Regions from separate parts of the Dermacoccus sp. CCH2-D9 genome, predicted to be linked through region 2. Evidence: predicted binding sites of a transcription regulator. Region 2 holds the regulator's gene; each other region holds the start of a gene.
The links. Region 2 encodes LexA, which represses DNA repair genes until DNA is damaged. Its sites were predicted from a motif close to TCGAACANNTGTTCGA; they were not measured.

Region 1 (3,235 bases), on a different contig from region 2:
TCGAGGGTACGCGACGAAGGACTCGTGACGGGCTTGTGGGACATGCGTTCATTGTCGTGCGAGATGAGGACCGGAACCGTCTGCATCTGGTCCTAGCGTCATTCCACGAGGGCGCGGGCACACCGCCGCTCAGGAAAGGGTGATCGATGCGCATCGCCATCACGACACCCAATGGAAACGTGGGTCGCCACCTGATTCGTATGCTCGTCCGAGTCGGGGTACGGCCCGTGCTCTTGGCACGGCATCCCGCGCAGATCGCGCGGGAACTGCGCCCCCTCGTCGACATCGTCGAGGCGGATTCGCTGGACCGCGACGAGGTCGTCGCCGCGACTCGCGGGATTGATGCCGTGTACTGGGTGAATCCGAGCCCGATGACCGCTGATCCGCTCGCTGAGCATGCTCGGGCGAGCGAGGCAATCGTGGGTGCCGTCCGCGCGAACGGCATCAGGCGCGTCGTGTTCCACAGCAGCGTGGGGGCAGAGAAGCGCCACTGTGTGGGAGGGATCGACGGCCTTGCCGCGACGGAGTTGTCGCTCGACGCGCTCGACGTCGACGTCACGCACCTGCGGTGCGGTTATTTCTTCTCCAACCTCACCCGGCACCTGGCGGCGATCCGCCAGGGCGAAATCGACACGGTGCTCCGGGTTGATCACGCATTCAGCTGGGTGGCGCCGCGTGACGTCGCCGAGATGGCGGCACTCTGCCTCCTTGACGAGGGGTGGCAGGCGCGTCATGTCCGAGCGGTTCACGGGTCGCGGGATCTCTCGTGGCGCGACGTCACGCGCATTCTCTTCGACCACGTGGGAAATGCGGTGGCGGCGCGCCAGATCAGCGATGCGGCGTGATGTCCCGCTACCTGGGGCCGGGCTCGCCCGTGGTCTCGCGCAGGCGTTACTGGGGATGAGCACCGGAATCCGCGATGATTTCCGTCCCGAGCAGGGGCGGACCCCCGCCACCACGACGCCGACGCAGCTCGCGCGCTGGGTGTACGACGAGCTGCTGCCGATCATGGGTGCGTGACGATCGGGTTGGGCAGTCGCGTTTGAGGATCAGCGTTGGAAGCGCCGCCGGCGCCCGCGCGGGCGTGGTCAGTGAGAGCCGGCTCAATGGATCTTTCATGTGACGGAGCCTACCCCTATTCGAACATGTGTGCGATAATTGGGTCATGGAAACGCTAGAGATGACGGACGCGGCGAACATCGTCGCGCGTCTCTCTGAGCTGCCCGGTGAGGCTGTCCTGGCCGTTTGGGGCGAGCTGACGACGCGGGTCGCAGAGGAGGTTCTCACCGATCCGGCATCGCTCGTTCCGCTCACCGATGGAGGCGCGAGCCTGGACGGTCGGTTGGACGCCCTGATGAGTCACCGTCGCCACCTTGAACGCGCTGCGGCGCTCACACAACGTGTTGCACGCAGCGCCGAAGCGGTCACGCACATGCTGGCCTCCGAACACCATGACAGTGTGCGTCGCCACGACGTCCTCAGCGGCGAGGCGATGGGTGAGGGCGCGTCCGACGATTCTCGGGCCTACGACGTCGAGGCCGGCGAGTTCGCGGCCTCAGCGCTCGGCGGCGCACTCGGGCTGACGGCGCCCGCCGCCCGGGCGATGGCGGCGGGGGCTTCGACGCTGCGTGCGCGCCATCCCGGCCTGCTGGCGGCCTCGGCACGCGGAGACGGCTCCGTGCGGGTGGCGGCGATGCTGGCGGGGGAGCTCGCGCACCTCGAGGCGGACGCTGCGCGCTCCGTGGCACAGATGCTCATCGACAGCGGAGATCATCGACGCGCTCACCAGGCGGCGCGGCAGGCGTGCCGCAAGACCCTGCGTCGGCTCGGTCTCACTCGCCCTGCCGACGAGGTCGAGGTGGAGTCGACGCGCGGGGTGTGGTTCGAGCCGCACCTCGAGTTCGAGTCGCTGTGCACGATGACAGCCGTTCTCGACACCTACGACGCCACGGCCATCCAGGCCGTGATGGAGGAACGTGCGCGGCGCCTGCAGGAGAACTCTGCCCCCGGCGCTCGGCTTTTCGTCGGCGCAGCGCGGGCTGACGCGCTCACCGACCTCATCCTCGAGAACTGCACCGTGACGGCCACGCTGAACCTGCAGGTGCCGATCATCGCGCGACCTCCCGACCCGTCGAGATCCGCCGTCGCGGGGCTCCTCGACCCGCCGAGATCCACGGGCGTCCCGGACGCGGAGGACGTGTCCGACCTGCTTGACGCGAGGGTCCCTCGGCCCGCCATTGGAGTGCCGCCGGGTCATTCCCCGGCGTCGCCCGCAACGTCGTCGATGGTCCTGGGTGCCTGTGGCGTGCGCGGCGTCGGTGTTCTTTCTGCTGGCGTCGTCGCCCGCCTCGCCGCTACGGCTGGTGTGGGATTCACGGCGACGCTCGCGTCGCACCACGGGTGTGGTCGCATCACGACGCTGGCCACCACGACGGCTGCTCACCGCCCAAGTGTCGGCATCGCCAAGCTCGTGCGGGAGCGCGACGGCGTGTGCCGCTTCCCGTTCTGCGAAACGGCCGCCTCGCGGTGCGACCTCGACCACGTCATGCCGTTCGACCAGGGCGGGCCGACGAGCGCGACCAACCTGCAGGCGCTGTGTCGTCACCATCACCGCGCCAAGACCCACGGGGGCTTCCGCGTGAGGATGACGCCCGACGGCGTCTGCACGTGGCTGTCGCCCTCCGGTGCCCGCTGGGTCACCGAACCCGGCGGCATCACACACGCCGACGCCGTTCGCGCCGCCTGACGGCCCTCGCGGCCCTGCGGCCCCGGCTGCCTGCCGAACCCTGATCTCACGTGCTCCGCGCTCTCGGTGCGCCGCCGCTCAATCCTGGTCTGGCGAGGTCTGTGCCCGCTACCTACTGCTCGAACCTGGTCTGACGGCGCAGTCATTCCCCGGCCACAACCCGCGGCCCATTTCATGTCCCGGGCGCGTTCACTTTCCCGGGCGCAGCATCATCGACACGGCGGCACCACGCACGCCGGCGCCACACCTGTTCGCGCGGCCTGACGACTCGGTGACGCCCGCCTCCACCTCGCCAGTCGTGTCGGCGACACCGCGTCCGAACCCTCGCTCGGATGCCTGGGTGAGATCACGCTGAGGGAGAACTCCACCCGTTCATGCGACGTCAGCGTGGGATAAGGCCGCGCTGGATCCCCGCCGTCATCCGCCGTGCGCGGGTGCGGGGTCAGGCGCAGCTGCGTCCCCGTCGCGATCCGCGATGCGCGGGAGCGT
Region 2 (3,235 bases):
ACGTGAGGGTGATCTGGGGGGCGCGCCCTCGGCAGGCGCGCGGGGTCAGGACGCCGAGGCGGCGTACTGACGCAACTCGCTGACCGCCGTCTCGAAGTCCTCGAGCGATTCGAAGGCCTGGTAGACGGAGGCGAAGCGCAGATAGGCGACGTGGTCGAGTTCGCGCAGGGGCCCGAGGATCTCGATGCCCACGTCATGGGCGTCGATCTCGGCGGAGCCCTTCGAGCGGATGGACTCCTCCACCTGCTGGGCGAGAACGGCCAACTGGTCGTCGGTGACCGGGCGGCCCTGGCACGCCTTGCGAACCCCGGACATCACCTTGTCGCGCGAGAACGGCTCGCTGACCCCGGAACGCTTGACGACCGTGAGACTTGCGGTCTCCATCGTCGAGAACCGCTTGCCGCAGTTCGGGCACTGACGGCGCCGCTTGATGCAGGTGCCGTCCTCGCTCGAGCGCGAATCGACGACGCGGGAGTCGGTGTTGCGGCAGAACGGACAGTGCACGTCAAACCTTCCGACGGGGCTGGGAACACTCGGGACGACGGCGCTCCACCCCGGGATTCCGGCCTCAGAGCGCAGATGCACATCAGCGGAGGAGAATCAACATCTAGGGGGAAGCGGGGGCCAAAGCCCCACATGTAGAGATATTAGGCCCCTGAGACCCGACGCGCAACAGCACCGAGGCCGCGTCTACTCGCCCTGCGCAACCTCGCGACGACCCCCGCCACTCGTGCGCCGCGGAATCCTGCGCCAGCCGGGGGGGAGGCGACTCACGCCCCCTCGAACCCTCGAACCCGACGATGGCGATCGTCACACTTCACGGTGCGGGGATGATCACCTTCTGGCCGGCCTGCACCTGCGACGAGCCGAGGTTGCTCTCGTGCTCGATCGCGACGACCGCCTGGTCGTTGCGCACGCCCGGCATCTCACGCGCCGCGATCTGCGAAAGCGTCTCCCCCGCGCGAACGGTGACCTCGTGCCGCTGCGTACCGTCGACACCGCTCGCCATCGCCCGGCCCGCGAGGATGGCCCCCGCCACGACGACGAGAGCCACGCACACGGCCGTGAAGCGACGACGGGCGAAACGAACGCTCTGAGAGTTCGTGACGACCTGCACCGCGCCACCCGTGGGCACGAGGTGGAGGTGCGAGCGGGATGCCGCAGCGTCGACCCGCGCCACGCGGCGCACGTCGACACCCGAACCCAGCACGGGCTCACGTCGAACTGCAGTACTCGAAGCAACCATCGAAACCACTCCTTCTCTCGGGATACCCCCGAGGCGCCGCCACACCGTCACCGGTGCGGCTTCCTCACGCGACCCGGTCAGCCCGGAGGGACCGATCGAACACGCGTGCGATAGAACAATTGTACGACACCCGAACGTGCTTTCGAACGGCGCGCACGGATTTCTTCGTACACATTTTTGAAAAGTGTGTGCGACACCGCGTACTGTGGGTGATGTCAGATACACAAGCACCGCGCACCGACAACCCCGTCATGGCGGGCATTTCCGCCCCGCCGGAGGGTGCACGTGTCGCCAACGCGACCACCGACGTGCGACGAGGACCAGGAGGGGTCACACCATGGGTGACGTTCATTCGATGCAGGAGCGCACGCCGGGCAAGCTGACGCCACGCCAGCACAAGGTGCTCACCGTGATCCGACGTTCCGTCGACGAGCGCGGCTACCCCCCGAGCCTGCGTGAGATCGGCGAGGCCGTCGGTCTGACGAGCCCGAGTTCGGTGGCCCATCAGCTCGCCGCACTCGAGCGCAAGGGATACCTGCGCCGCGACCCGAACCGCCCGCGCGCCATGGAGGTCGTCTCCCCCGACTCGGGTGCGGCGACCCGCGGCTACCGCGGCAACGCCGTGTCTGCGCTATCCGAGTCGCAGCACGACGAGACGGGCTCGGGCGACGAGCGACCCACGCCGTCATACGTGCCGGTCGTCGGCCGCATCGCGGCCGGTGGCCCGATCCTCGCCGAGCAGGCCGTCGAGGACGTCTTCCCGCTACCGCGTCAGATCGTCGGTGACGGCGAGCTGTTCCTGCTGCGCGTCGTCGGCGACTCGATGATCGATGCGGCCATCTGCGAGGGCGACTGGGTCGTCGTGCGACGCCAGGCCGACGCCGCCAACGGGGAGATCGTCGCGGCACTGCTCGACTCGGAGGCCACGGTCAAGACGCTGCGCCGCAGCGAGGGCAAGACGTGGCTCATGCCCGCGAACGAGGCCTACTCCCCGATCGACGGCGACCACGCGAGCATCATGGGCAAGGTCACGGCCGTCCTGCGCAGCATCTGAGGCGCTGGCCGCGCCGCGCGGATCGGTCCAGCGTGTGGTTGCAACTCGACTCTCAGCCCCTTCTGCGCCCCGACGTTCGACGCCGAGACGTCAGGACGTCGCGAGGTCGAGCCCCAGCGCGTCGCACACGGCGGTGAGGGTCGGGCCGAGGGGTTCGCGCACGACGAGGTCGACCCGCTCCTCGCCACGCATCGCGCCGAGCCCGACGAGGGCGACCGGCTTCTGCTGCTTGAGGGCGGCGAGCACGAACCGGTAACCCGACATCACCTTGAGCGAACTGCCGAGCACGAGCACGCCCCGGCAGCGTTCCACTGCCCGCATCTGCGCCTCCACGACCTCAGGAGCGACGGACTCACCGAACATGACGACGTCCGGCTTCACCGTCGTGGCCGTGCAGCGCAGGCACGCCGGCACGATGACACCGCGCTCCAGCTCGACCGCGACGTCCGCGTCGCCGTCGGCGAGCAGGCGCGCCTGCGTCGGCAGCTGGGGGTTGAGTTCGCGCAGGCGTACCTGGAAGCCACGGCGCCCTTCCCGCGTCCCGCACGCGACGCAGACGACGTGCTCGAGCGACCCATGCAGCTCGGTGACGTCGCGGGCACCGGCACGCGCATGAAGGCCGTCGACGTTCTGCGTCACGAGGTGATCGACGAGGCCGCCACCCTGCAGTCGCGCCAGCGCGACGTGCCCGACGTTCGGTTCCGCCGCGTCGAAGATCTCCCAGCCGACGGCACTGCGCGCCCAGTACCGTTGACGCGCCTCGTGGGTGGCGAGGAACTGTTGGTATGTCATGGGAACCGTGCGGCGCGTGCCGTCGGGGCGCCGGTAGTCGGGGATGCCGGATTCGGTCGAGATGCCGGCGCCGGTGAGGACGAAGAGCCCTCCCGCGCGCACGAAATCGGTCAGTTCCGCGACGCCGCTCATCATCCTGCCCC
Region 3 (3,235 bases), on a different contig from region 2:
TTCTTGGCCTTGCGATTGGCGCCTGAGCGCGCGCCTACGCCCGAGGACGAGGCGCCGAAGGACGACGTACCGAACGATGATTGGCCGAACCCGGACGACGAACCGCCCCGACCCTGGCGCCGGCGCCCGGCGCGGCCGGGCCGGGCGCTGGCGTTGTCGCCGTCACCACTGTCGTCACCGGCGAAGCGGCTTTCGTGGCCCGCCGAGCCGAAGGGACGAGCGACTCCGGCGGCAGGGTCGCCGGTCGACAAGCCGCGCGCCGTGGCCGGTCGCTCGTCGCCCCACGTCTGTGACGCGACGAGGCTCGCCTCGCCGACGTCGACGGGGTCGACGAAGTCGGGCAGCCCCAGAGACTGCCTGACGTCGTCAGGTCGTGAAGGCATGTGTCGCGCTCACCGTCTCCCACACGCGGCGACGTCGATCCCCGGTCGGAGCGGGGGCGTCACCGCCGCGTCGTGGCGTCGATCAGAAGTCGACCATGACCTCGGCGTCGATGGGCGCGTCCGGGTCGAGGCCCTCGAGCACCGCGTCGTCGTCCGGGATGATGCCGAGCTTCTTCTTGATCTTGAGCTCGAGTTCATCGGTGAGCTGCGGGTTGTCCTTGAGGAAGGTGCGGGCGTTCTCCTTGCCTTGCCCCAACTGGTCGCCCTCGTACGTGTACCAGGCACCCGACTTGCGGACGAAGCCCTGCTCGACACCCATGTCGATGAGGCCACCCTCGCGCGAGATGCCCTGGCCGTAGAGGATGTCGAACTCCGCCTGCTTGAACGGCGGCGCCACCTTGTTCTTGACGATCTTGGCGCGAGTGCGGTTGCCGACCGGCTCCGAACCGTCCTTGAGCGTCTCGATGCGGCGCACGTCGATGCGGACGGACGCGTAGAACTTGAGGGCCTTACCACCGGTCGTCGTCTCCGGGGAGCCGAACATGACACCGATCTTCTCGCGCAGCTGGTTGATGAAGATCGCCGTCGTGCCGGTCGAGTTGAGCGCACCGGTGATCTTGCGCAGCGCCTGCGACATGAGGCGCGCCTGCAGACCGACGTGGCTGTCACCCATCTCGCCCTCGATCTCGGCGCGGGGCACGAGCGCAGCGACCGAGTCGATGACGATGATGTCGAGCGAACCGGAACGGATCAGCATGTCCGCGATCTCGAGCGCCTGCTCACCCGTGTCGGGCTGGCTGACGAGCAGCGAGTCGGTGTCGACACCGAGCTTGCGGGCGTACTCCGGGTCGAGCGCGTGCTCGGCGTCGATGAAGGCCGCGATGCCGCCGGCCTTCTGCGCGTTGGCGACGGCGTGGAGCGCGACCGTCGTCTTACCCGAAGATTCCGGGCCGTAGATCTCGACGACACGGCCACGGGGCAGGCCACCGATGCCGAGCGCGACGTCGAGCGCGATCGAGCTGGTGGGGATGACCTCGATCGGAGGACGCACGTCCTCGCCGAGGCGCATGATCGACCCCTTGCCGTGGGCCTTCTCGATCTGAGCCATCACGGTGTCGAGCGACTTGATCTTGTCGCCCGATGCTGACGGGTTGGGGGTGGTGGGTGCCTTGGCCATGGCCGTTCTCCTTCGAAATCGTGGGTGGTCGCGCCTACCGGCGATCGACGAGCAGGCCGACGTGCTGGGTGACCTCGTGTCGAATCAGACGCTAGATGCGACCACCGACAACACCGGAATCACGGGCCACGCACGCTGTGGAGAAGGGTTCCCCGGCGTCGCATCTGTGGACCACATTACACGAAATAGAACACGCGTTCGAACAGCGTCGCGTGGCGTGTCCGCGTGCGGTCGACGAGCCACCTCAGACCCGCGACGGCGGCACCCGCCATTCTCGTTCCGCTCACCCCTACCCACAGCCGGGACGACCCGCCCGGCTCATCGGAACCGAGACGGCCTCACTCGAACGGGTGGTCGATGACGGGCCGGTCGCGGCCCAGGCGGCGCTCCTCGGGGATGTCGAAGGCGTCGCACACGGCCAGCCAGACCCGTCGGGCGGGGACGCCGGCCGCGAGCGCCTCGCTCGCGGTGCGCCCGTCGAGCGCGCCGAAGACGTGGCTGCTCGCCACCATCGAGCCGTAGGCGTCGCCGAACTCGTCTGCCATGAGGCGGTTGAACTCACTCTCTCGCACCCCGCCACCCTCGCCCACGGGCCACTGCGGGGGCAACCTGACGGGGCGAAAACCGCGAAACGACGGGTTGTCGGCGCCGCGTGGCACGCTTGGGCGCATGAACAGCCCTGTCGTCGAACGTTTCTGGCCGGCCACCCGTGAGTGGTTCACGGGCACGTTCGGCGCACCCACCCCCGCTCAGGAGGGCGCGTGGGAAGCGATCAGTGAGGGGCAGCACACGCTCGTCGTCGCCCCGACCGGTTCGGGCAAGACCCTGAGCGCCTTCCTGTGGGGGCTCGACCAGGTCATGCACGCCGGCGACGACGCGCAGCCCGACGCCGACCACCGCTGCCGGGTCCTGTACGTCTCGCCGATGAAGGCCCTCGCCGTCGACGTCGAACGCAACCTGCGCTCCCCCCTCGTCGGCATCCGTCACGCGGCGACGCGCCTCGGCCTGAGCGAGCCCGAGGTCTCGGTGGCGGTGCGTTCCGGCGACACGACTCCGAAGCAGCGGCGCGACTTCGCGAGCAAGGGCGCCGATGTCCTCATCACGACCCCGGAGTCGCTGTTCCTGCTTCTGACGAGCAACGCGCGCGAGCGGCTGAAGGGCGTGCAGTACGTCATCATCGACGAGATCCACGCCGTCGCGGGCACCAAGCGTGGCGCGCACCTCGCCGTCACGCTCGAACGACTCGACGAGTTGCTCGACTCCCCCGCGCAGCGCATCGGCCTTTCGGCCACCGTCCGCCCGATCAGCGAGGTCGAGCGCTATCTCGCCGGCGGGCGCCCCGTCACGACGGTCGCGCCGCCGATCACGAAGACGTGGGAGCTCGACGTCGTCGTCCCCGTCGAGGACATGGCAGACCTCGCCTCCAGCCCGCGGGACGACGACGCCTCGTTCGACGATCACGCCCCGGAGCGGACGGCGTCGATCTGGCCCCACGTCGAGGAACGCATCGTCGACCTCATCGCCGCGCACACCTCGACGCTCGTGTTTGCCAACTCGCGGCGACTCGCGGAGCGTCTGACGGCACGCCTCAACGAGATCTGGGCCGAGCGCCTCGACGCCGCGGCGCAGGCGGAAGCGCTCGGCAGCTCAGCCGGGGCAGACGACATCGACCTCG

Region 1: the regulator LexA is predicted to act here: its motif matches at 1,140-1,155, upstream of AX669_RS09890 (HNH endonuclease signature motif containing protein).
Region 3: the regulator LexA is predicted to act here: its motif matches at 1,747-1,762, upstream of recA (recombinase RecA).

What each region holds. Positions count from the first base shown of each region.
Region 1 is NZ_LSJT01000113.1:3,977-7,211, forward strand. It holds gene AX669_RS09885 (SDR family oxidoreductase) at 147-845, shown strand; gene AX669_RS09890 (HNH endonuclease signature motif containing protein) at 1,166-2,746, shown strand.
Region 2 is NZ_LSJT01000147.1:19,996-23,230, reverse strand. It holds gene nrdR (transcriptional regulator NrdR) at 46-504, opposite strand; gene AX669_RS12350 (LysM peptidoglycan-binding domain-containing protein) at 818-1,246, opposite strand; gene lexA (transcriptional repressor LexA) at 1,584-2,300, shown strand; gene AX669_RS12340 (Sir2 family NAD-dependent protein deacetylase) at 2,391-3,224, opposite strand.
Region 3 is NZ_LSJT01000107.1:3,407-6,641, forward strand. It holds gene AX669_RS13950 (regulatory protein RecX) at 1-383, opposite strand, end outside; gene recA (recombinase RecA) at 466-1,491, opposite strand; gene AX669_RS09435 (DUF3046 domain-containing protein) at 1,899-2,132, opposite strand; gene AX669_RS09440 (DEAD/DEAH box helicase) at 2,230-3,235, shown strand, end outside.